Regions from separate parts of the Streptomyces sp. NPDC047117 genome, predicted to be linked through region 1. Evidence: riboswitches for the same ligand, from Rfam matches in the RefSeq annotation. Region 1 holds a riboswitch; each other region holds the start of a gene.

Region 1 (5,612 bases):
ATCGTCGGCGACGTACGGGGCAAGGGGCTGGAGGCCGTGGAGGCCGCCGTGATCGTCATCGGGGCCTTCCGGGAGGCCGCGGAGCAGGAGGCCACGCTGGAGGCGGTGGCCGGGCGGCTGGAGCGGGCGCTGCAGCGCGAGGGCAGCAGACGCGAGGGGCTGGACCAGTTCGAGGGGTTCACCACGGCGGTCCTCGCCGAGGTTCCGTCCGAGGAGCGCGGGGTGCTGCGGGTGCTGAACCGCGGCCACCCGGCGCCCCTGCTGCTGTGCGTGGACGGCACGCTGAGCGAGCTGGCGCCGCGGACCCCGGCGCTGCCCCTCGGGCTGAGCGAGGTCGCGGGCTGGCCGGACCGCGCGGACGAGTCCCCCTTCCCGCCCGGCGCGATGCTCCTGCTCTTCACCGACGGGGTGACCGAGGCGCGGGACTCCAGGGGCGTGTTCTACGAGCCGGCCGTACGGCTTTCCGGCCGGGTGTTCCCCGGCCCCGACGCGCTGCTGGACGGCCTCGTGGACGACGTGGCGCGGCATACAGGGGGCGAGACCGAGGACGACATGGCCCTGCTGGCGCTCCGCCGACCGGAGGGGTGAGCCCTCAGCAGTCAGGGTGGGCCCTCAGCAGTCAGGGTGGGCCCTCAGCAGTCAGGGTGGGCCCTCCGCAGACCGGAGGGGTGAGCGCCGGCCGGGGACCGGTTACACCGGCTCCGGCTCCGCGAGCCACTGCACGCTCCGCCCGTGCTGCTCCGTGAGCGCGACGGGCCGGCCGTCGACGGCGAGCGTGAGGAGGCGCGCGTCGGCGGGGCGCGGGCCGGGCAGCCACGGCAGCACGCTGTGGTGCTCCTGGGAGACCCAGTGCCCGGGCCGGTCCACGAACAGCGACCGTACGACCCGGACGAACTCCTCGCGGCGCTCCAGGGGCAGGTGGGTCAGCGCCCCCGTGTGGAAGACGACCAGCGTCGCCTCGGGCGGCGCCTGCGCGGCCAGCGCGGGCAGCTCGTGCAGAAGGTCGCCGCGCACGAGGGGCGTCGGAGGCGCGTTCCGAACTGCCTCAATGGCAGCGAGCTGCCGGCGGGCCCGGTCGGCTACGGACGCGCCACGGTTCCCCGTATGGCCGCTGTTCCCTGCACGACTGCCGCTCCCCGCATCGCCGCCGGACCCCGTACCGGCGCTGCTCCCCGTACTGCCGGACCAGGCGTCCCCCGTGCCCGTACCGGCACTCGTCCCGAGGGTCGTGTCGTTCCCCGGGCCAGGCCAGGCCAGGGCGCGGAGCCAGCGGATGTCGTCCGGGTCGGACAGGTCGAGCGGGTCGAGGCCGAGGCCGGCCCGCCAGACGATCCGCGGCGGCGCGGCCGGTACCGGCGTGCCCGGGGACGTGCGGCAGGGCAGGACCACCGGGCTGTCCGGGGCCCCGAACTCCGGCCCGCCGTCGTACCGGTAGCGGTACCGGTCCGGATGCAGGCACAGCCCGGCCGCCGCGCCGACCTCCAGGAGCGCGAGCGGCTGGGGGAGACGGGCGAGGACGGGGAGCAGCGTGGCGCAGCGCGCGGGCTCGTCGGTCCGGGCGAGCCGCCGCATCATGACGTCGCGTACGTCGTCCCAGTGCCGGATCGTCCACTCGCGCCAGCTCCGGTACGCGAAGTCGCCGCGCGGGCCCTGTTCGGCGTGCGGGCCGTCGAGGTAACGGACGGCGGCGAGCAGGAGGTTGGGCTGCTGCTGATTGCCGTGCGGCAGCGAGACGGCCAGGAAGTCGCAGAAGTCCGGGTCCTGGCTGATGCGGGCGGTCAACTCCTCGTGGGCGTCGGACTCGCCCCGCGCCTGCTGCCACGCGAAGTCCGCGTACCGATCCGCCACTGCCTGCGCGCTGTTGACGACCATGATCAGACGCTACTGCTCTCACTGTCCGTAGCCGATACGCACCCCTCCGCATAACAACTGACAAACGATCAGTCCGCTTCGGGTTTCCGATCCGCGGCCAACTCGCCCCAATTTAGCCGTGACTGCATGCATAAGTCCTGGTCAGCGGTCATACGGATTCCGGGGAACGCTTGGAATCCAGCCGTCCCGTCCATTACTGTCCGATAACGGAGCGCGGTCGTTACAGCCGTCGCAAGAGACGGCAACGCGCGCCGACGCCGAATCCCAACAGCGCACTTCATTACCGCACCACCTGCCAAGGGAACCGGGGAACCACCACCTTGGGGTGAATCGGGCGACTCCCCCGGAGCCGCCCGTAGGAGACCTTCCTGCTCCGAACCCGTCAGCTAACCCGGTAGGCGAGAAGGAAGGAAAGGAGTGCGCCCCCGTGGCGTCCAACAAGCCTGCCCCCGAACCGTCCCGCCGGACCGCGTACGAGCCGTTCGCGACGCACGAGGGCGCGGTGCACGACCCGTACGCGCACCAGGATTCGTCTCCGCATCCGTACTCGTATCCGCACCCGTATCCGGGCGGTCACGAGGCCCCCGGGGCCCACACGGAACCGGCGTTCGCCGACACCGCGGCCTTCCCGGCGGTCTCCGACACGGCCACCTTCCCCGCGGTCTCGGATACGGCCGCCTTCCCCGCCGCGAGCGGTACGGGTCCGATGACCGCTACAGGTCCGATGGCCGGGGCGGGCCCCATGACCGGTACAGGTCCGATGACCGGTACGGGTGCCGTGGCCTTCGGCACGTACGGCGGCGCGCATGACGGCGCCCGCGCCGGCGCGCAGTACGGCGCAGGTGACGGCGTGCACGACGGGGCGTGGGAGGAATGGAACCCCACGGAGGAGTCCGTACGCCCCGTACGCGGCCGGCACCGCGTGGCCAAGCAGCGCGGCGGCGGTCTCGCCCGCAGCAGCACGGTCCTGGGCGTCGGCGTCATGGCGGCGGTCGGCGCGGGCGGCATCGCCACCGCGCAGGGCAAGCCCCAGGTCTCCATATCCATGCCCGACCTGGGCGGCATGGCCGAGCGCGTGTCCGAGAAGCTGGGCTCGCACGACTCCGCCGACACGGCCGACACCGCGAACGCACAGGGCGGCCCGTTCACGCAGGCGGCCGGCGCCGCCGGGGGCGAGCACTCCCAGGGCGGCGACGCCCTCCGCGCCCGCATCATGGAACAGGCCGAGCAGGCACAGAACTCCGCCGACCAGGAGGCCCGCGAGGCCGCCGAGAAGGCCGCCGTCGAGCAGGCCGAGGCGGAGGCCGCCGAGCGCCGGCAGCAGGCCGAGGCCGCGAAGAAGAAGGCCGACGCGGCAGCCAAGGCCAAGGCCGAGGAGGCGGAGCGCAAGAAGGCCGAAGCGGCCCGCGCCGCCAAGCTCGCCGAGCTGGCGAAGAGCTACACCCTTCCGGTCTCCTCGTTCACCATCACCGCCACCTTCGGGCAGGGCGGCGACCGCTGGGCCGCCGACCACACCGGCCTCGACTTCGCCGCGCCGACCGGTACTCCGGCCAAGGCGGTGCACGGCGGCACGATCACGCAGGCCGGCTGGGCAGGTTCGTACGGCTACCGCATCGTCGTCACCCTCGACGACGGCACCGAGCTCTGGTACTGCCACCTCTCCTCGATGGTGAAGACCTCCGGCAAGGTGAACGCCGGCGACGTCATCGGCCGGGTCGGCGCCACGGGCAACGTCACGGGCCCGCACCTCCACCTGGAGGTCCGGCCGGGTGCCGATACCCCGATCGACCCGCTGGCGTGGCTCCGCGACCACGGCCTGAAGGTCTGACCTGATCCGACCCGGTCCGGCCCGGCCTGATCCGCTTCTGATCCGTTTCTGATCCGGTCCGTTCCTGATCTGGTCCGGTCCGGTCCGACGGCTGATGCCCGACGACCGTTGTCCGACGGCCGACGGCTTCGAAAAACGGTCCATTCTTCGCCCGGCGGGCTTCCGTTCGCCCGTTCCGGGCACTTGTCCGCCGTCGCCGCCGCCTCGTGCGCCCCGCCCCGCGGGGCGCACACAGCAGGAGGGGAGAGGCGGTGGCCGACGGCCGGGTCTCCGCGTGCCCACGGACCGTCCCCGGCCCTCCGTACGCGGACCCGCACTCTCCGGCGGCCCCGATGCCCCACACATCGGGGCCGCCGGTTTTGGTACGTCCGTACGCCCATAGGTCCGTAGAGCCGTAGACCCGTACGCCTGGTTATCCGTACGGGGAGCGAAATCCATGCCGTCCGCGCAGAATGGGAGGACCCGCCCGGCGTGGGAAGTCCCGCCGGGGTACGACGGCGCGCCGACCGAAGGACGGACCCCGTGGAGTGGACCCTCGAAGTCATCACCGTCCCCGTCACCGACCTGGACCGGGCGAAGGAGTTCTACGCGGACCGGTGCGGCTTCAAGGTCGACACCGACGCGCAGGTCGCCGAGGGCGTACGGATCATCCAGCTCACCCCGCCCGGCTCCCGCTGCTCGATCGCCCTCATCCAGGGCATGCCCCCGGCCCCAGGGCAGACGGATATGGCGCCGGGCTCGCTCCAGGGCCTCCAGCTGTGCGTGGTGGACATCGAGGCGGCCCGTGCCGAACTGGTCCAGCGGGGTGTCGATGTCGGTCCCGTCCAGCACCTCGGTGCCGACGGCTGGACCGAGGGGCGCGGCGAGACCTGGAACGCCTTCATGCTCTTCAAGGACCCCGACGGCAACGGCTGGACCGTCCAGGAGGCCCCGTCCCCCTTGAGCGAGCGCTAGCCCTCCCGAGCGGTCGACGCAGTACCGGCCGGTCAACGGAATACCGGTCGGCGGGCAACGGAATAACTCCCCCACTCGCCCCGCTGAACGAAAACATGGCCACTTCCACTCCTGCTTCCGTTCCCGGCCCGGTGCCCTCCGCCAAGCCGCTCGGCTCGCTCTCCGTCTCGCCGCTGTCCCTCGGCGGCAACGTCTTCGGCTGGACCGCCGATGAGTCGGCCTCCTTCGCCGTCCTGGACGCGTTCACCGCGGCCGGCGGCAACTTCATCGACACGGCCGACGCGTACTCCTTCTTCGTGCCCGGCAACAAGGGCGGCGAGTCCGAGAAGATCATCGGCGACTGGCACACCGCCCGCGGCAACCGTTCCGACCTCGTCATCGCGACCAAGGTCGGCGCCCTCCCCGAGCGCAAGGGCCTGTCCGCCGCCAACATCAAGGCGGCAGTCGACGATTCCCTGGCCCGTCTCCGTACCGACTACATCGACCTCTACTACACCCACTACGACGACGAGTCGGTCGAGGTCTCCGAGATCATCTCCGCTCTCGACGAGCTGGTGAAGGCCGGCAAGATCCGCGAGATCGGCGCCTCCAACATCTCCCCGGAGCGCCTGCAGGAGTCCCTCGACTTCTCCACCCGCGAAGGCCTGGCCAAGTACGTCGCCGTCCAGCCGCACTACAACCTCGTCTCGCGCGACACGTACGAGGGCCCGCTGCGCGACGTCGCCGCCCGGCACGGCCTGGGCGCCATGCCGTACTACGGCCTCGCCTCGGGCTTCCTGACCGGCAAGTACCGCCCGGGCACGAACGTGGACAGCGCCCGCTCCGGCAAGGCCGCCGAGCACCTGGCCACCGAGCGCGGCCGCCGCGTCCTGGCCGCCCTCGACCAGGTCGCCGAGCGCCACGAGGCCGACCAGGCCACCGTCGCCCTCGCCTGGCTCGCCGCCCAGCCCACGGTCAC
Region 2 (5,612 bases), on a different contig from region 1:
AAGCTGTCGTGCGTGACGCGGTCGCCGATGGCCAGCGCGACCACCTGCCGGTCCTTGGCCCGGCGGGTCGCGAAGCCGCTCGGCCCGGCCTTGCTCCGCGAGGAGGACGAGGACGAGGAGCCGAAGCCGCCGCCGGAGAAGCCGGAGGACAGGCCCGAGGAGAGCCCGCCCATGGACGCGGACGGCGTCGCCGGGCCGGTCCGCTTCCACTCGACGTACTCGTCCGGGATCTCTTCCAGGAAGCGGGACTGCGGGTTGTACTGGGGCTGGCCCCACGCGCTGCGCATCGTGGAACGCGTGAGGTAGAGCCGCTCGCGGGCGCGCGTGATGCCGACGTACGCCAGCCGCCGCTCCTCCTCCAGCTCCTTGGTCTGGCCGAGCGCACGCATGTGCGGGAAGACACCGTCCTCCATGCCCGTCAGGAAGACGGTGGGGAACTCCAGGCCCTTCGCGGTGTGCAGGGTCATGAGCGTGATGACGCCCGTGCCCTCGTCGTCCTCGTCGGGGATCTGGTCGGAGTCGGCGACCAGGGCGACCTGCTCCAGGAAGTCGGAGAGGGTGCCGCCCGGGACGGCAGTCCCTGATGTCTCAGCGTCCACGCCGCGGTCCTGCTCGAACTCGAGGGCGACCGCCGCGAGTTCCTGGAGGTTCTCGATGCGGGTCTCGTCCTGCGGGTCCGTGGACGACTGGAGCTCGGCCAGATAGCCCGTACGCTCCAGGACCGCTTCCAGGACGGTCGCGGGCCCGGCACCGGACTCGACGATGGTCCGCAGCTCTTCCATGAGCGTGTTGAAGCGCTTGACGGCGTTCGCGGAGCGCGCGGCCATGCCGTACGCCTCGTCGACGCGGCGCAGCGCCTGCGGGAACGTGATCTTCTCGCGGGCCGAGAGGGCGTCGATCATCGCCTCGGCGCGGTCGCCGATGCCGCGCTTCGGCACGTTCAGGATGCGGCGGAGCGGGACGGTGTCCTCGGGGTTGGACAGCACGCGCAGGTACGCGAGGACGTCCCGGACCTCCTTGCGCTCGTAGAAGCGCACGCCGCCGACGACCTTGTAGGGCAGCCCGACCCGGATGAAGACCTCTTCGAAGACACGGGACTGGGCGTTGGTCCGGTAGAAGATCGCGACGTCGCCGGCCCTGGTCTCACCGGCGTCCGTGAGCCGGTCGATCTCGTCGGCGACGAACTGCGCCTCGTCGTGCTCGGTGTCGGCGACATAGCCGGTGATCTTCGGGCCGGTGCCGGCGTCCGTCCAGAGGTTCTTCGGGCGGCGGTTCTCGTTGCGCTCGATGACGGCGTTGGCGGCCGAGAGGATCGTCTGCGAGGAGCGGTAGTTCTGCTCCAGCAGGATCGTCGTGGCGTTCGGGTAGTCCTCCTCGAACTGGAGGATGTTCCGGATCGTGGCGCCGCGGAAGGCGTAGATCGACTGGTCGGCGTCGCCCACGACGCACAGCTCGGCGGCGGGCACCTCGTCCGTCCCCGGGCCGACCAGCTCGCGTACGAGGGTGTACTGGGCGTGGTTGGTGTCCTGGTACTCGTCGACCAGGACGTGCCGGAAGCGGCGGCGGTAGTGGTCCGCGACGTCCGGGAACGCCTGGAGCAGGTTCACCGTCGTCATGATGATGTCGTCGAAGTCCAGGGCGTTGGCCTCGCGCAGCCGTGCCTGGTACATCGCGTACGCCTCGGCGAGGGTCTTCTCGAACCCGTCGGCGGCCGTCCCGGCGAAGTCCTCGTGGTCGATGAGCTCGTTCTTGAGGTTGGAGACCTTGGCGCTGAAGGACTTCGGCGGGAAGCGCTTGGGGTCCAGGTCCAGATCGCGGCAGACCAGCGCCATCAGGCGCTTGGAGTCGGCGGCGTCGTAGATCGAGAACGATGAGGTGAAGCCCAGCTTCTTGGACTCGCGACGCAGGATGCGCACGCACGCGCTGTGGAAGGTGGAGACCCACATGGCGTTGGCGCGCGGGCCGACGAGCTCCTCCACGCGCTCCTTCATCTCGCCCGCGGCCTTGTTCGTGAAGGTGATCGCGAGGATCTGGCCGGGGTGGACGTGGCGCGTGCCGAGGAGGTGCGCGATGCGGTGCGTGAGGACACGCGTCTTGCCGGAGCCGGCGCCGGCGACGATGAGCAGCGGCGAGCCCGTGTGCACGACGGCGGCCTTCTGCTGGTCGTTCAGCCCCTCCAGCAGCGCGGCCGGGTCGACGGCGGGGCGGGCGGCGCCGTCACGGTAGTACGCGTCCCGCTGGACGGGCGCGTCGTAGCGGCCACCGAAGAGGTCGTGCGGCACCTCCTCCGCTGCCGGACGGTCCTCGTCCTCGGGAGGCGGCGGCTCCTCGTCCTTGGGGTCGAGGTCCGCCAGGAAGCTGTCGTCAAAGAGGCTGCTCATCGCCCACCGAGTCTAGGCCGCCCCACCGACAACCCGGCCCCGGCCGCGGAATTCCGGGCTCACGGATCCGGCGGAGGCGCGGTGCGGGCGGGTGGAAGCGCGGCGGGAGCAGGGCCGGAGGGCCGTACGAAAAGGGGCGAGCGCGACCTGAACGGGAACGGAGGACGGCACCGACAGCGGCGCGGAGGATACGGCACCCCGCCGCCCGTCACGGACGGACAACGGCACCGGACATTCCGTGGTCGCGACAGCCCTCACATCGGCACGGACACGATCAGGTCACGAAAAGATTGCGGGCAAATCGAACATCAGCCTTCACAGAAGTCACACGAGTTGGCTACCGTGCCGACCGGGCAGCCCGCCCCACCCGTCGGTGACAGCACCGGCACGGGCCGCCCCGCCGAGTCCGGTCTGTTCGTACGCACGGCCCTTGCCGATACGCACGGCAACTGTTCGTACGCACGGCAGCCGGAGCCGGGGACCCACACGCACGACCGGGGTGAATCGGCCTCTACGGAGCGATCCGTACGGCCGTAGGGCACCTTCCGTAGCACCAGTGGGCACGCGCCCCACGCGCGCGCTCACGCGCCCGAACCCGACAGCTAACCCGGTAGGCGGTCCACGGAAGGAGTCGCCGGCCTTGGCGTCTCATCGCAAGCCGCGCACCCGCATGCTCACCGTGCCCGCACACCGCCGTACGGCGGCCGGGCTCACCACCGCGGCGCTGGCCTCGGTCACGCTGCTCACCCAGACCGCGGATGCGTCCCCCAGGAAGCCCGCACCTTCCATAGAGGAGGTCAAGAAGAAGGTCGACGGCCTGTACCGGCAGGCCGAGGTCGCCACCCAGAAGTACAACGCCGCCAAGGAGCGCTCCGCGACGCAGCGCGACAAGGTGGACGAGCTGCGGGACGCCGCGGCCGAGCGGACCCAGAAGATGAACGACGCCCGGCGGGAGCTGGGCACCTTCGCCTCCGCCCAGTACCGGTCCGGCGGGCTGAGCCCGACCGCGCAGCTGATGCTGGCGCAGGATCCGCAGCAGTTCGTGGACCGCAATCACCTGATGAAGCGGCTCACCGGCCGCCAGCAGGAGGCGGTCGCCGACTACCAGGACCAGCAGGCGCAGGCCGCGCGCAAGCGTGCGCAGGCGACGAAGGGCCTGGAGGAGCTGCAGAAGTCCCAGGATTCGCTGAAGACGTCCAAGCAGGAGGTCCAGGGCAAGCTGACCGAGGCCCGGCAACTGCTGTCCCGGCTGACCGCGCAGGAGAAGGAGCGGCTGGCGGAGCTGGAGCGCAAGAAGAAGGCCGAGGCGAAGCGCAAGGCCGAGGAGCTGGCGCGGGAGCAGGCCGAGCGCGAGCGTGAGCAGGACGGCGGTGCGGGCGGCACGGACGGCGGCTCCGGCTCCGGCTCCGGGACGGGCAGCGGTTCCGGGGTGCCCGACGGTTCGTACGCGACCAAGGCGGAGAAGGCGATCGCGTTCGCCCGCGCGCAGATGGGCAAGCCGTACGTCTGGGGCGCCACCGGGCCCGCGTCGTACGACTGCTCGGGGCTGACCCAGGCGGCGTGGAAGGCGGCCGGCGTCTCGCTGCCGCGGACGACCTGGGACCAGGTGAAGACCGGCACGCGGGTCGCGACGCAGGATCTGCAACCGGGCGACCTGGTGTTCTTCTACGACGACATCAGCCACGTCGGGATGTACATCGGCGACGGCAAGATGATCCACGCCCCGAAGCCGGGCGCGAACGTACGCGTGGAGTCGATCTACTACATGCCGATCTACGGGAACGTACGACCTGCCTGAGGCAATGCATAGAACGACGAACCGCGCGGCTGCCCTCCGAGGGCAGCCGCGCGGTTCTCGCGTACGGCGGGACTCTCAGGTCCCAGGCCCCTCAGGTCCAGAGGAGCGCGATGAAGATGTTGACGACCGTGAGCAGGCCGACGAGTCCGAAGAGCGGCTTCTCCACCTTCTCCTCGTCGCGCTTCACGTAGACCAGGCCCAGGATGACGATCAGGACGGCGAGCTTGACGCCGATCTTGATGTTGTTGACCGAGGCGTCCTGCATCTGGTTCAGGCCGACCAGGATGACGCCGGTCACCAGCATCGTGATCGCGCCGTGCAGCATCGCGGGCACAAAGCGGGCGGTGCCCGCGCTCATCGCCTTCATCTGCGTGAGGAAGCCGCCGAGCAGCGAAGCGATGCCGATGATGTGCAGGGCGACGAACACATTGATCACTACGTCCATAGTGGTCGATCGTAGCTCCGGCGCCGCACGGCCCCGCGGGCAGGTCCGCCCGCCCCCTGTCGCGCATCCCCAGCACCCACCAGCGGCTCGAACTGCCGCGCGCCTCTGGTCCGCACTCTCGTACGGCACCGGTCGACGTCATTCACCCGGCGGCCAGAAGCGGGCACGGACCGGTAAGGGAGTGGGCAATGCCCGGCAAAGGCCCGCTTGCCGGCCGCCGGGAGGTTTAGCGTCCTCGTCCAGGCGGCCGGCTCCCCACCGCCGTCGGTTCCGCCCCGACGGCCGCCGGCCGCCCCCGCCGAAGGTACGGCGGCGGCCCGCTCCCCCTTGACCCGGGCCACCGCCGTACCAACGGCAGGGCGGACGCGGCGGACAGGCGAAGCGGACAGGGAGAGGGGTCGGCGGCGTCGCGAACCCCGAGGGCCCCTCCGGCGCTTTGCTGACGCGAGGGGAACACCGGGCCAACCTCGCCACATTCGTATCGGAAGACCGTTTCGGAAGACGGCCCCGGAAGACCGTTTCGGAAGACGGCTTCGGTAGACGGGAGTCCGCAGCGCGGGAACCGGTTCAGCAATCAATGAATTCCGACTCACGGTTCACGACTCACGGTTCACGTCTCACGGTTCACGACTCACGCCCCGGAATTCGACCGACCGGTCGAATTCCGCGTCCCGCACGTCCGCGCCCGCCGGTAACACCGGAACCGCCAGCCATATTCGGCCACGGAAAAGCGGCTCCGGCGGTTCAATGCAGGCGCGGCACATGACCGCTCACCACGAAGTCCCGCAACAGGTCCATCGCCCGGTTCGGCGACTCTCGGAAGACCCCGTGCCCGGCCTCCGCCAGGACGTGCAGCCGTACGTCCGCGCGGCTCAGCCGGTGCGCGAAGCGGCGGGCCGCCGAGGCGGTCGCCACCGGGTCCTGCTCGCCGGCCAGGATCATCGTGCGGCACTCCAGCCGTTCCAGCCCGTGCCAGGGGTCGAACCCC
Region 3 (5,612 bases), on a different contig from region 1:
ATCTCGTTCATTTGGTACAGGATGCGGCGGTGTACGGGCTTGAGGCCGTCGCGTGCGTCGGGCAGGGCGCGCGAGTAGATGACCGAATACGCGTACTCCAGGAAGGAACCCTGCATCTCATCGACGACGTCGATGTCGAGGATCCGCTCCTCGAAGTCCTGGGGCTCGGGGGTGCCCCCTGAGGGTCGGGTCTTCGTGCTGCGGCGGGCCATCGCGGCTGCGGCTCCTTCGCTCGAACTCGGCTTCGCTTACGGCTGGGCGTCTGCTGTTCCGGCGGGGCGGCGCGCGTGCGTGTCCGTCCTGCCGGGCGGCAGGCTCGGTGCCGGTGCTGGGTGCTCAACGGCTGAGCCTGTCGCGGACCATTGTGGCCCGCGGGTCTGACAACGCCGACCGCGACCCGTCCGTACGCCCGTCCGAGCCGGATGTGCGGCGGGCCTCGTTCCGGGGAATCTCCTTGCGGCGGGGTGCCGGGCGGGAACTTCGCCAGATGTCGGCGCGCTTGCATACAGTGACAGAACTTCCTCGCAAGCGGATCGAAGGGACGTACATGCCCATGGGTCACACGGCCACAGAACAAGCCGGGTCCGGCGGCCTGACAGCGACCGAGCACCGGCTGGCCAACGGCCTGCGCGTGGTGCTCTCCGAGGACCACCTGACCCCCGTCGCGGCGGTCTGCCTGTGGTACGACGTCGGCTCCCGGCACGAGGTGAAGGGCCGCACGGGCCTTGCGCACCTCTTCGAGCACCTGATGTTCCAGGGCTCGGCGCAGGTGAAGGGCAACGGTCACTTCGAGCTGGTGCAGGGCGCCGGCGGTTCGCTCAACGGCACCACGAGTTTCGAGCGGACGAACTACTTCGAGACCATGCCGGCCCATCAGCTGGAGCTCGCCCTGTGGCTGGAGGCGGACCGGATGGGTTCGCTGCTGGCCGCGCTGGACGAGGAGTCGCTGGAGAACCAGCGCGACGTGGTGAAGAACGAGCGCCGTCAGCGGTACGACAACGTGCCTTACGGGACGGCGTTCGAGAAGCTGACGGCGATGGCCTACCCGGAGGGCCACCCGTACCACCACACGCCCATCGGGTCGATGGCCGATCTGGACGCGGCCTCTCTGGAGGACGCGCGGAAGTTCTTCCGTACGTACTACGCGCCCAACAACGCCGTGCTGTCCATCGTGGGCGACATCGACCCCGAGCAGACGCTGGCCTGGGCGGAGAAGTACTTCGGCTCCATCCCGGGCCACGACGGCAAGCAGCCGCCGCGGGACGGTTCGCTGCCCGAGACCATGGGCCGGGAGCTGCGGGAGGTCGTCCACGAGGAGGTGCCTTCGCGGGCCCTCATGGCGGCGTACCGGCTGCCGCACGACGGCACCCGTGAGGCTGACGCCGCGGACGTGGCGTTGACGATCCTGGGTGGCGGCGAGTCCTCCCGCCTGTACAACCGCCTCGTGCGCCGCGACCGCAGCGCCGTCGCGGCGGGCTTCGGGCTGCTGCGGCTGGCGGGCGCGCCCTCGCTGGGCTGGCTGGACGTGAAGACGTCGGCCGGCGTGGAGGTGCCCGCCATCGAGCGTGCGGTGGACGAGGAGCTCAAGCGCTTCGCCGAGGAGGGCCCGACCGCCGAGGAGATGGAGCGGGCGCAGGCCCAGTTGGAGCGCGAGTGGCTGGACCGCCTGGAGACGGTCGCCGGGCGCGCGGACGAACTGTGCCGGTACGCGGTGCTGTTCGGTGACCCGCAGCTCGCGCTGAGCGCCGTACAGCGCGTTCTGGAGGTGACTCCCGAGGAGGTGCAGGCGGTCGCCGCGGCCCGGCTGCGTCCGGACAACCGTGCGGTGCTGGTCTACGAGCCGACCGGGCCCGCCGAGGCCGCCGCTGTGGAGGCCACCGAGGCCGACGCGACCGCCGCCCAGCACGACACCGAGACCGAGGAGGCGGCGCAGTGACCGAAGCCGTGACCCCCACCATGACGTTCCACCCGCAGCCGCAGGCCGGGCAGCCGAAGCCGTGGGCGTTCCCGGCGCCGGTGCGCGGCCGGCTCGGCAACGGCCTGACGGTGCTGCGCGCCGACCGGCCGGGCCAGCAGGTCGTCGCGGTCGAGATCAACCTCGTGGCGCCGCTGGAGGCCGAGCCCGCGGGCCTGGACGGTGTCGCCACCATCATGGCGCGCGCGCTCTCCGAGGGCACCGACAAGCACGACGCCGAGGAGTTCGCGGCCGAGCTGGAGCGGTGCGGCGCCACGCTGGACGCGCACGCCGACCACCCCGGTGTCCGGGTCTCCCTCGAAGTGCCGGCCTCGCGCCTCACGAAGGCGCTGGGCCTGCTGGCCGACGCGCTGCGTGCCCCGGCCTTCCCCGACGGCGAGATCGAGCGCCTGGTGCGCAACCGTCTGGACGAGATCCCGCACGAGCTGGCGAATCCGGGGCGCAGGGCGGCGATGGCGCTGTCCAAGCAGCTGTTCCCGGCCACGGCCCGGATGTCCCGGCCGCGGCAGGGCACGGAGGAGACGGTGGCGCGTATCGACGCCGCCGCGGTGCGTGCCTTCTACGAGGCGCACGTGCGTCCGGGGACGGCCACGGCCGTGGTCGTCGGTGACTTCGACGGGGTGGACCTGGACGCGGCGCTGGAGGAGACCCTCGGGGCGTGGGCGGGCTCGACCGCGGAGCCGGTGGCGGCGTCGCCCATCGTGGCCGACGACACCGGCCGCGTCGTGATCGTGGACCGGCCCGGTGCGGTGCAGACCCAGCTGCTGATCGGCCGGATCGGCGCCGACCGGCACGACCGGGTGTGGCCTGCGCAGGTGCTCGGCACGTACTGCCTGGGCGGCACCCTGACGTCCCGGCTGGACCGTGTGCTGCGCGAGGAGAAGGGCTACACGTACGGCGTGCGGTCGTTCGGCCAGGTGCTGCGGTCCTCCGCGGACGGTACGGGTGCCGCGATGCTGGCCATCAGTGGCTCGGTGGACACCGCCTCTACGGGGCCCGCGCTGGAGGACCTCTGGAAGGTGCTGCGGACGCTGGCCGCCGAGGGGCTGACCGACGCCGAGCGGGACGTGGCGGTGCAGAACCTGGTCGGGGTGGCGCCGCTGAAGTACGAGACGGCGGCGGCTGTCGCGGGGACGCTCGCCGACCAGGTCGAGCAGGAGCTTCCCGACGACTTCCAGGCGCAGCTGTACCGGCGGATGGCCGAGACGGGCACGGTCGAGGCGACCGCCGCCGCGGTCAGCGCCTTCCCGGTGGACCGGCTGGTGACGGTTCTGGTGGGCGACGCCGCGGAGATCGCGGAGCCGGTACGGAAGCTGGGCATCGGCGAGGTGTCGGTCGTCAAGGGCTGATACGGAGCGGGCCGGCGGCGGAGCTGGAGCGCCGCCGGCCGTCGCGGTAACGGCTGTGAATTCGCTCGCGCCGTACGGCGGCGGGGCGGGCCGGAACGGCTCGTACCGGTGTCGTCACGGGGTGGCGTGAAAGCCGCCAACGCCGCTCACATATCAGGACATAGTGGATCCCGGGTCGCCAATGCGGCCCGGGATCTCTGCTTTTGTCCGGAATGCAGTAGGTGGTTGCTCGCGTGCCGTGTGGCGTCCGGCACAAACTCCTGTTTCTGTTTGCTGATCGCGAGATGTCCCGTTTAGCGTCGGTCCGGCTGTTCGACAGAAGTGCGCCGCACCCGCGGCCGCCGGGCAGTCATCGCCGAGTCCCCGTACGGCGCGAGCCAGGGGAGCCGGGGACCCACATGTCCCTTGGGGTGAATCGGGCGACTCCCCCCGGAGCCGCCCGTAGGAGACCTTCCTGCTCCGAACCCGTCAGCTAACCCGGTAGGCGAGAAGGAAGGAAAGGAGTGCGCCGGTCATGGCGTTCACCCGTGCCACCGGCAAGCACCGCCGCCCCGGCCGTGCTGCCCGGACCACCCGCAACATCGCCGGCATAGCCGCGGCGACCGGCGTCGCCGTTTCCATCGCCTCCCCGGCGCTGGCCGCGAACGAGGACCCGGCCGCCACCACCGACACCGGCCTCACCCGCGCCATCGCCGACACCGGCGACCGGGTCGCCGACAACATCGTCGCCCAGGCCGACGCGCAGGAGGAGGCCGCCGAGGTCGCCGCCGCCCGCGCCAAGGTCGAGGACGCGGCCGTCAAGAGCGCCGAGGACGCGAAGAAGAAGGCCCAGGACGAGCGCCGCAAGGCCGCCGAGGCCGCCAAGAAGAAGGCCGAGAAGAAGAAGGCCACCGAGGCCCGCGCCTCGCGCTCGGAGGCCCGCACCACCCTCAGCGCCTCGGGCTTCGTCGCGCCGATCTCCGGCAGCTACGTCTCCACGCCGTACAAGGCCTCCAGCGGCCTGTGGTCCTCCGGCAGCCACACCGGCATCGACTTCCACGCCGCCTCCGGCACCGCCGTCCACGCCGTCGGCGCCGGCACCGTCGTCGAGGCCGGCTGGGGCGGCGCGTACGGCAACAACGTCGTCCTGAAGATGGACGACGGCACCTACACCCAGTACGGCCACCTGTCGTCCATCGGCGTCTCGGTCGGCCAGAAGGTCTCCGCGAACCAGCAGATCGCGCTGTCCGGCAACACCGGCAACACCACCGGCCCGCACCTGCACTTCGAGGCGCGCACCGGCCCGGAGTACGGCTCGGACATCGACCCGATCGCGTACCTGCGCTCGCACGGCGTCAACGTCTGACGACCGCGCACCGTAGGCGCACTCCGCGTACCACCCGAAGCCCCGGCCCGACGGCCGGGGCTTCGGCGTCTCCGGACGCGCTTCCGCCCCCGCGTTCCCGCGCACCCCTTTCCTCGGCCAAAAAATATCCAGGAATTCGTCACGGCTGTCGGAAAAGGCGGCCCGGTGTCATAGAGTCACGGAAAAGGCGCCGCCCGGCGGCGTTTCCGGAGGATTGCGGCGGAGGCACGGACGATGCGAGGAAATATTTCGGCGCATGCGGTCTGCACGGCGATTCGCGACGACATCGTCTCCGGCGCGTTCCCGCCCGGCTCCCGGCTGATCGAGGAACTCCTCGCCTCCCGGTACGGCGTCTCCCGCGTCCCCGTACGCGAAGCACTGCGCACCCTGGAGTCCGAGGGGTTCGTCACCACTCGCCGGCACGCGGGCGCGTGCGTCGCCGAGCCGACCGAGCAGGAGGCCGCCGACCTCCTGGACATCCGCCTCCTCCTGGAGCCCCTGGGCGCCGCCCGTGCCGCGGCCCGCCGCTCCGCCGCGCACCTGAAGGTGCTGCGCGGCCTGGTCGGGGTGGGACGCGCGAGAGCCCGCCACGGCAACCCCGACGACCTGCGGCAACTGGACGGCTGGTTCCACGGGACGCTCGCGCAGGCGAGCGGCAGCGCCAGTATGACGGCGCTGCTCGTTCAGGTACGCCGCAAGATCGACTGGGTGTACGCGGTCGACCTGGGCCGGATCTCGCCGGGAGACGTGGACCGCTACTGGCAGGAGCTCGGCGCGATCGTGGACGCGGTGGCGCGCGGCGACGCCGAACGCGCCCGCGCACTGACCGCCGCCCACGTGGAGCGCACGCTGCCCGCCCACCGGCTGCGCCGTCCCGCACCCGCGGTGAGGGAAGCGAAACCGTCCGTAAACATGGCGCGCGTGCAGAATTAACAGTGCTGGC
Region 4 (5,612 bases), on a different contig from region 1:
AGCGCATCGTCTTTCTCGGCACGCCGATCGACGACACCGCGGCCAACGACGTGATGGCACAGCTGATCCACCTCGAGCACGCCGCCCCCGACCAGGCCATCTCGCTCTACATCAACTCCCCCGGCGGCTCGTTCACCGCGATGACCGCGATCTACGACACGATGCAGTTCGTCACCAGCCCCATCGAGACGGTCTGCCTCGGCCAGGCGGCCTCCGCCGCCGCCGTCCTGCTCGCCGCCGGCCACCCCGGCCGCCGCCTCGCTCTCCCCGGCGCCCGGGTCCTCATCCACCAGCCGTCCTTCAGCGAACCGATCGAGGGCCAGGCCACCGACCTGGATCTCCAGGCCCGCGAACTGCTCCGCACCCGCGACCTGTTGGAGGAGCTGCTCGCCCGGCACACCGGCCGGCCGCGCGAGCAGATCGCCGCCGACATCGAACGCGACAAGATCCTCGACGCGCGGCAGGCCGTGGCCTACGGGCTGATCGACGACGTCACCCGCGGCCGCAAGGCCTCGGCGGGCGTGTCCGGCGGGGCTCCGGGTGCGGGCTCCGGTACGGCTCCCGGCGCGAGGTGAGGGGATGGCCGCCCTCCCTCCCGAGCTGCCACCGCTACCCGCGCTGACCAGGGCCGAAGGCGCCTTCATCGACAGCTACCTCCAGGTGCTGGACCTGCTGGGGCGGATCAATCCGGCCCGCGGCAACGGCACGTACCAGGGACTGCGGGCCGCGCAGGCACTCGTCGGCCGGGCCGCGGACCTGCGGGACGCGCTGGCGCTGATGCACGAGCGCGGCGAGACGGAGCTGCACGCCGACACCCTCACCCGCGCGCTGCGGGTGCTGGACGGGGAGCGGCGGGCCGGTCTCGTCGCCGTCCCGCCGCCTGCTGAGGAATGACGGGACGATTCCGTTCCCTGGGGCCTCCGGCACCCGATCGGTCTCCGCCCGTTGGAGTGCCTGTGGGTGCGACTGATGCGGGGCTCGACTTGCGCGCCGCGCCGACGTGTCGGATTGCGGACCGTACGACCGCGCCGGTACGGGGGTGCGTACGGCCCTCGGTCCGCTCGACGCACAGCCCCTGTCCACCCGAATGGATCAAGCGTGACGACCCTCACACCAGGCATGTTCCACTCCGGCTTCACCGGTGCGTTGCGCAACGATCCCTCCGACGACAAGCCCCCGCCACAGCGGCGGGGCGGTCCGGGCGGACGCCGAATCCTGCCGCCGTACCCGGACGTCTGGTCGATACACGTGGACCGGCAGGAGCGGAGGACCCGAGCACGACGGGGCCACCGGCCGGCTGCTCTTGCGGCCGGCGGTCCCTTGGGGTGAAGCCGGTGCCCGCCTTCGGGCGGCAGTACATCCGGCCGGGCATCTTCGCCTGCCCGAACCCGACAGGTCTTCCTTCGCAGGCGGCTGACGAAGGAGTGCGCATGTCTGCGCGCGATGATCATCCTGCTTCTGGTGTGCCCGCCCTGGTGTCCCGCGCCGCGGCGGTTTCGGTGCTCACGCTGGCACTGGTGGGAGGCGGGGGCCTGGTCCCCGGCAGCACGGCGGACGCGACGGCGGCACCCGCCGCGGCGTCCACGACGGTGTCCGCGACGTCCGCGGTCACGGCGGCCTCGTCGGGGTCCGGCCACCGGGCGCTGCGGGTCGCGGCGTCGAAGAAGGGTTCGCCGTACCGCTGGGGAGCCACGGGCCCGCACAGCTTCGACTGCTCGGGGCTGACGCAGTACGCGTTCAAGCGCGTGGGCAAGCGGCTGCCACGCACGGCGGATTCCCAGTACCGCCACGTCCGGCACATCAGCGCCTCCGCACGAAAGCGGGGTGACCTGGTCTTCTTCCACTCCGGCCGCTCGGTGTACCACGTGGGCATCTACGCCGGAAAGGGCCGCATCTGGCACGCCCCCAAGCCCGGGGCCTCGGTCCGCAAGGAACGCATCTGGACCCGCAGCGTCTGGTACGGCCGCGCGTAAGGGCCGATAGGCCACCAGGAACCCCGGGGAGCCGAACCGCGGCGGCCTCCCCGGGGTTCCGCACCACCGACTGCCCTCCGGCGTTCGCGCGCTACCGGTGGGCAACGCCTAACGATTCGAATATCTGCGTGGACAGGGCGGGTTGGTTGTCGTAGCTTCTGCCGGCGGCCGTGAGGGTGCCGTTCGGGGCGGGGCCAGGGGGGCTTCGGCGATTACTGGGGGGACACCCATGCCTGGGGAAAAGACGGTGGCGGCAAGTGGTGGGAGACGCGGGGCGCTTGTTTCGCCGGTTCGGTGGGCGGCGGTTGTGGTGGTATTGCTGGGCGTGTTCCTTGCGGTGGACGTGCTGATACTCGCCGCCGGCGGGCGGTATTTGCGTGTGCTGGGTGAATTGGCTGCGGAGAAGGGGGACTTCGGTGGCTCGGACTTCGAGCCATTCGAGTCCTCCGGGGCGGAGTTCGCTGCGGCTGATGAGGATTATTCGTTTTACGGGAATCTCTCCGTTCAGCTCTTGCCCGTTGTCGCGTTGGCGTTCCTCTTCTGGTTCTTCCGCACCAGAATCAATGGCGAGGTCTTCACTCCCGACGGTCACCGGCGGGGGCGGCTCTGGACGGTCGGTGCGTGGGTCACCCCGATCGTCAATCTGTGGTTTCCGCGGCAGATCGCCGGGGACATCTGGAAGGCCAGCAGCCCGCCCGGTAGCCGTGTTTCGTATGTCGTGGTGAATGCCTGGTGGGGGATGTGGGTCGCGACGAACCTTTTTGGCGTTGTCGGCAGTTCTCAGATGCGCGGAGCCGAGGGGTTCGGGGAGTTGCGGGCGGCGGTGCGGACCCTGTTCCTGTCCGATCTGCTGGATGCGGCCGCCGCCGTTCTCGCGATCGTGTTCGTGTGGCGGCACACCGCGCTGCAGCACGTACGGATCAACACGCTTACCAACACGCGTCACACGCTCCCGGAACCGGCGTAGGGGCGCCGCGTGGGCCACATGTGGGGAAAGGTGCTGGACGCGGCTGCCGCCGGTGCGTTTCCGGCTGCTGACGGGAGCGTCACCGTGCTGCCGCCGGTGTCGGAGCGCGACAGTGGTGTCCTCTCGTTCTCGGGGTGCGCGTTCGTGTGTGCCGACGTCTCCCCCGACTGGGTGCGGCAGCGGATCGCGCCGGGGGAGCCGGGGGCTCCGCTGAGTCCGGGGTTCCTGGCCGCGCTGGCGGACCGTACCGGTCGTACGGTCGAGGGCGTCGACATGCTCACGGTCGCCGAACCGCTCCCGGGGCCGCCGCCGTTGGCGCTGCGGGAGATCCGCGATCCGGCCCACCCGCGCCTCGCACGCGCGTTGCGCCATCGCGACGACGTACGGGCGTGGACCACCGACGGGGGCGGGCACGGCGTCGTGGTGCTCGGCCGTGGTGTCGCGGGGCGGTGGGAGGTGGCGTTCGAGGTGCCCGAGGCCGCGCGCGGGCATGGGCTCGGCCGGCTGCTGGCGACGGCTGCCCGCCATCTTGTACCGGCGAACCGGCCCCTATGGGCTCAGGTCGCCCCGGCGAACGCCGCCAGCGTACGGGCCCTGCTCGCGGCCGGGTTCACCCCGGTCGGCGCGGAGGCGCTCCTTGCGATGAGGGAGAGCTGACCGACGGCCGGACGCCACCGGCTGAACGGCGGATGCCCGTCGCACGATGGACACCGGCCGCACGTGGAATACCGGCCGGGCCTCCGTCGGGACGGGCCCCGCGTGCACACCATACGGACCCCCGACCGGCCCTCCGCCCCCCGCCTGCGTGCGGCGAATGATCTCGGCCGCATTGGCGGTGGTCGCTCGCGCCACGGTGGTCGGTCACGCCTTCGCGCCGCGGGGAGCGGCTCGCGGGGCCGGGGTCGGCCAGGGGAGGGCTACCCAGACCGTCTTGCCGCCGGCGTCGGTGGGTTCGATGGTGATCTTTCCGCCGGATTCCGCGACGAGGGTGCGGATGATGACGAGTCCGCGGCCGTTGTCCTGCTGAACGGCGGCGGGGAGCCGGCGCGGCATGCGGGGGTGACTGTCCGTGACACCGATGGTCAGCACTTCGTCCCGGTCGAGGTGGAGGACGACGGTGAAGGCCGGGGATCTGCCGAGGGTGTGGACGACAGCGTTGGTGGCCAGTTCGGAGACGATGAGCAGCACGGTGTCGTGGAGGTCCGCGCGTTCCGCGCCACCCGCCTCGTCCCACCCCGAGAGGACTCCAGTAACGTATCTGCGCGCCGTTGGTACGGACTCCGGCGCGCTCGGCAGGGTCAGTGATGCTTCCTGGTGGTCTGCCATCGCCGCGCCCGTCCCTTTCCCGCCCAAGGCCGTCTCTCCGCTGCGCAGAGGCATGATCAGGTCCGAAAATCGGCCCCGTGCCGCTGCTTTGCGCCAGACTGCCACTCATGCTGCCCCTGCCGTGAGCCATCCACCAAGATATGCATATATCTGTCGCTCGAAGCGGTGAACTCTGCTACGCGAGACCGTATTTGGGCGGCACACTGACGCATCGGTGTCAGTTATGACGAGTCGCGGTTATCCGTGAGGAGGGTTCATGCACCACGGTCCCGCAGTGCGCCGTCGCAAGCTCGGTGCGGAGTTGAGGCGCCGTCGGAATCTGGCCGGGCTCACCAGCGGCGAGGCCGCCCGCCTTGTGGGCTGGCACCAGTCGAAGGTGAGCCGGATCGAGACCGGCCGGAGCGGAGTGCGTCCGGCCGACGTGGAACGGCTGCTGGACGCGTACAACGTGCACGACGAGGAGTCGCGGGCGCTGCTGGCCGCGCTGTGCGGCCAGGACGCGGGCGGCGGGGGCGGAGGGGACGCGGGACGAGGCTGGTGGCACACCTACCGTGACCTGCTGCCGCCGCAGTACCGGGACTTCATCAGCCTGGAGGCCGGCGCCTCGCACGCGCGGACGCTGGAGACGACGGTGGTACCGGGGCTGCTGCAGACCCCGGATTACGCACGGGCGGTCACCCGGGCGGCCCTGGCCGACCTGCCGCAGAGCAGAATCGATGCGCTGGTCGGTGTCCGCATGGAGCGTCAGAACGTGCTGGACGGGGACGCTCCACTGAACCTTTCAGCCGTATTGGACGAGGCCGTCCTACGCCGTCCGGCGGGTGGCCCGGAGGTGATGAAGGACCAATTGCGGCATCTGCTTCAGGTCATGGAACTGCCGCACGTGCGGCTGCAGGTGCTGCCGTTTGCAGCCGGTGTCCACATCGGCATCACCGGCCCTTTCGTTATCTTCTCCTTTCCGCTCATTGCTGACTTGGATGTGGTGGTTCTCGACCATTTGACGAGTAGCCTCTACCTCGAACGCAAAGAGGACCTCAGGGCGTACAGCGATGCATTCGACACGCTGCGGGGGCACGCCCTCTCATGCGAGGAATCATCGGCTTTGATTGCCCAGATCGCTGACGGCTGAGTGGCCTGGTCTGGGCGCGTTGAGGAGGCTCCAACATGACGGCATCGCCGCGGTACGTACCCGCCAGCACCGCCCTTACGGGCGCGTGCTGGGTGCGCAGCACGCGCAGTACGGGAATGAACAACTGCGTCGAGACCGCCCGGGTCAACGGTGAAACTCTCGCCGTTCGCGACTCGAAGGACATTTCGGGGCCCGCGTTGCTGTTCGCGGGCTCCGC

The links. Region 1 has a riboswitch for cyclic di-AMP ahead of ABZ840_RS05845 (M23 family metallopeptidase). Riboswitches for the same ligand answer to the same signal wherever they lie in the genome.
Positions count from the first base shown of each region.
Region 2: it holds a riboswitch for cyclic di-AMP, as region 1 does, so the genes downstream of both, ABZ840_RS15975 (NlpC/P60 family protein) here and ABZ840_RS05845 (M23 family metallopeptidase) in region 1, are expected to answer to the same signal.
Region 3: it holds a riboswitch for cyclic di-AMP, as region 1 does, so the genes downstream of both, ABZ840_RS26690 (M23 family metallopeptidase) here and ABZ840_RS05845 (M23 family metallopeptidase) in region 1, are expected to answer to the same signal.
Region 4: it holds a riboswitch for cyclic di-AMP, as region 1 does, so the genes downstream of both, ABZ840_RS20560 (C40 family peptidase) here and ABZ840_RS05845 (M23 family metallopeptidase) in region 1, are expected to answer to the same signal.

Region 1 covers NZ_JBEYUN010000002.1:615,189-620,800, forward strand. The annotation lists gene ABZ840_RS05835 (PP2C family protein-serine/threonine phosphatase) at 1-588, shown strand, start outside; gene ABZ840_RS05840 (DUF2332 domain-containing protein) at 691-1,872, opposite strand; cyclic di-AMP (ydaO/yuaA leader) riboswitch at 2,118-2,288, shown strand; gene ABZ840_RS05845 (M23 family metallopeptidase) at 2,579-3,700, shown strand; gene ABZ840_RS05850 (VOC family protein) at 4,223-4,654, shown strand; gene ABZ840_RS05855 (aldo/keto reductase) at 4,750-5,612, shown strand, end outside.
Region 2 covers NZ_JBEYUN010000007.1:240,196-245,807, reverse strand. The annotation lists gene pcrA (DNA helicase PcrA) at 1-2,381, opposite strand, end outside; cyclic di-AMP (ydaO/yuaA leader) riboswitch at 2,832-3,014, shown strand; gene ABZ840_RS15975 (NlpC/P60 family protein) at 3,022-4,179, shown strand; gene ABZ840_RS15970 (hypothetical protein) at 4,271-4,624, opposite strand; gene ABZ840_RS15965 (alpha/beta hydrolase) at 5,369-5,612, opposite strand, start outside.
Region 3 covers NZ_JBEYUN010000015.1:79,520-85,131, reverse strand. The annotation lists gene ABZ840_RS26705 (DNA topoisomerase IV subunit A) at 1-212, opposite strand, end outside; gene ABZ840_RS26700 (pitrilysin family protein) at 554-1,936, shown strand; gene ABZ840_RS26695 (pitrilysin family protein) at 1,957-3,324, shown strand; cyclic di-AMP (ydaO/yuaA leader) riboswitch at 3,668-3,826, shown strand; gene ABZ840_RS26690 (M23 family metallopeptidase) at 3,839-4,669, shown strand; gene ABZ840_RS26685 (GntR family transcriptional regulator) at 4,904-5,602, shown strand.
Region 4 covers NZ_JBEYUN010000010.1:49,265-54,876, forward strand. The annotation lists gene ABZ840_RS20550 (ATP-dependent Clp protease proteolytic subunit) at 1-575, shown strand, start outside; gene ABZ840_RS20555 (hypothetical protein) at 580-894, shown strand; cyclic di-AMP (ydaO/yuaA leader) riboswitch at 1,197-1,427, shown strand; gene ABZ840_RS20560 (C40 family peptidase) at 1,431-1,973, shown strand; gene ABZ840_RS20565 (DUF4328 domain-containing protein) at 2,281-2,940, shown strand; gene ABZ840_RS20570 (GNAT family N-acetyltransferase) at 2,959-3,597, shown strand; gene ABZ840_RS20575 (ATP-binding protein) at 3,802-4,266, opposite strand; gene ABZ840_RS20580 (helix-turn-helix transcriptional regulator) at 4,523-5,395, shown strand; gene ABZ840_RS20585 (DUF397 domain-containing protein) at 5,431-5,612, shown strand, end outside.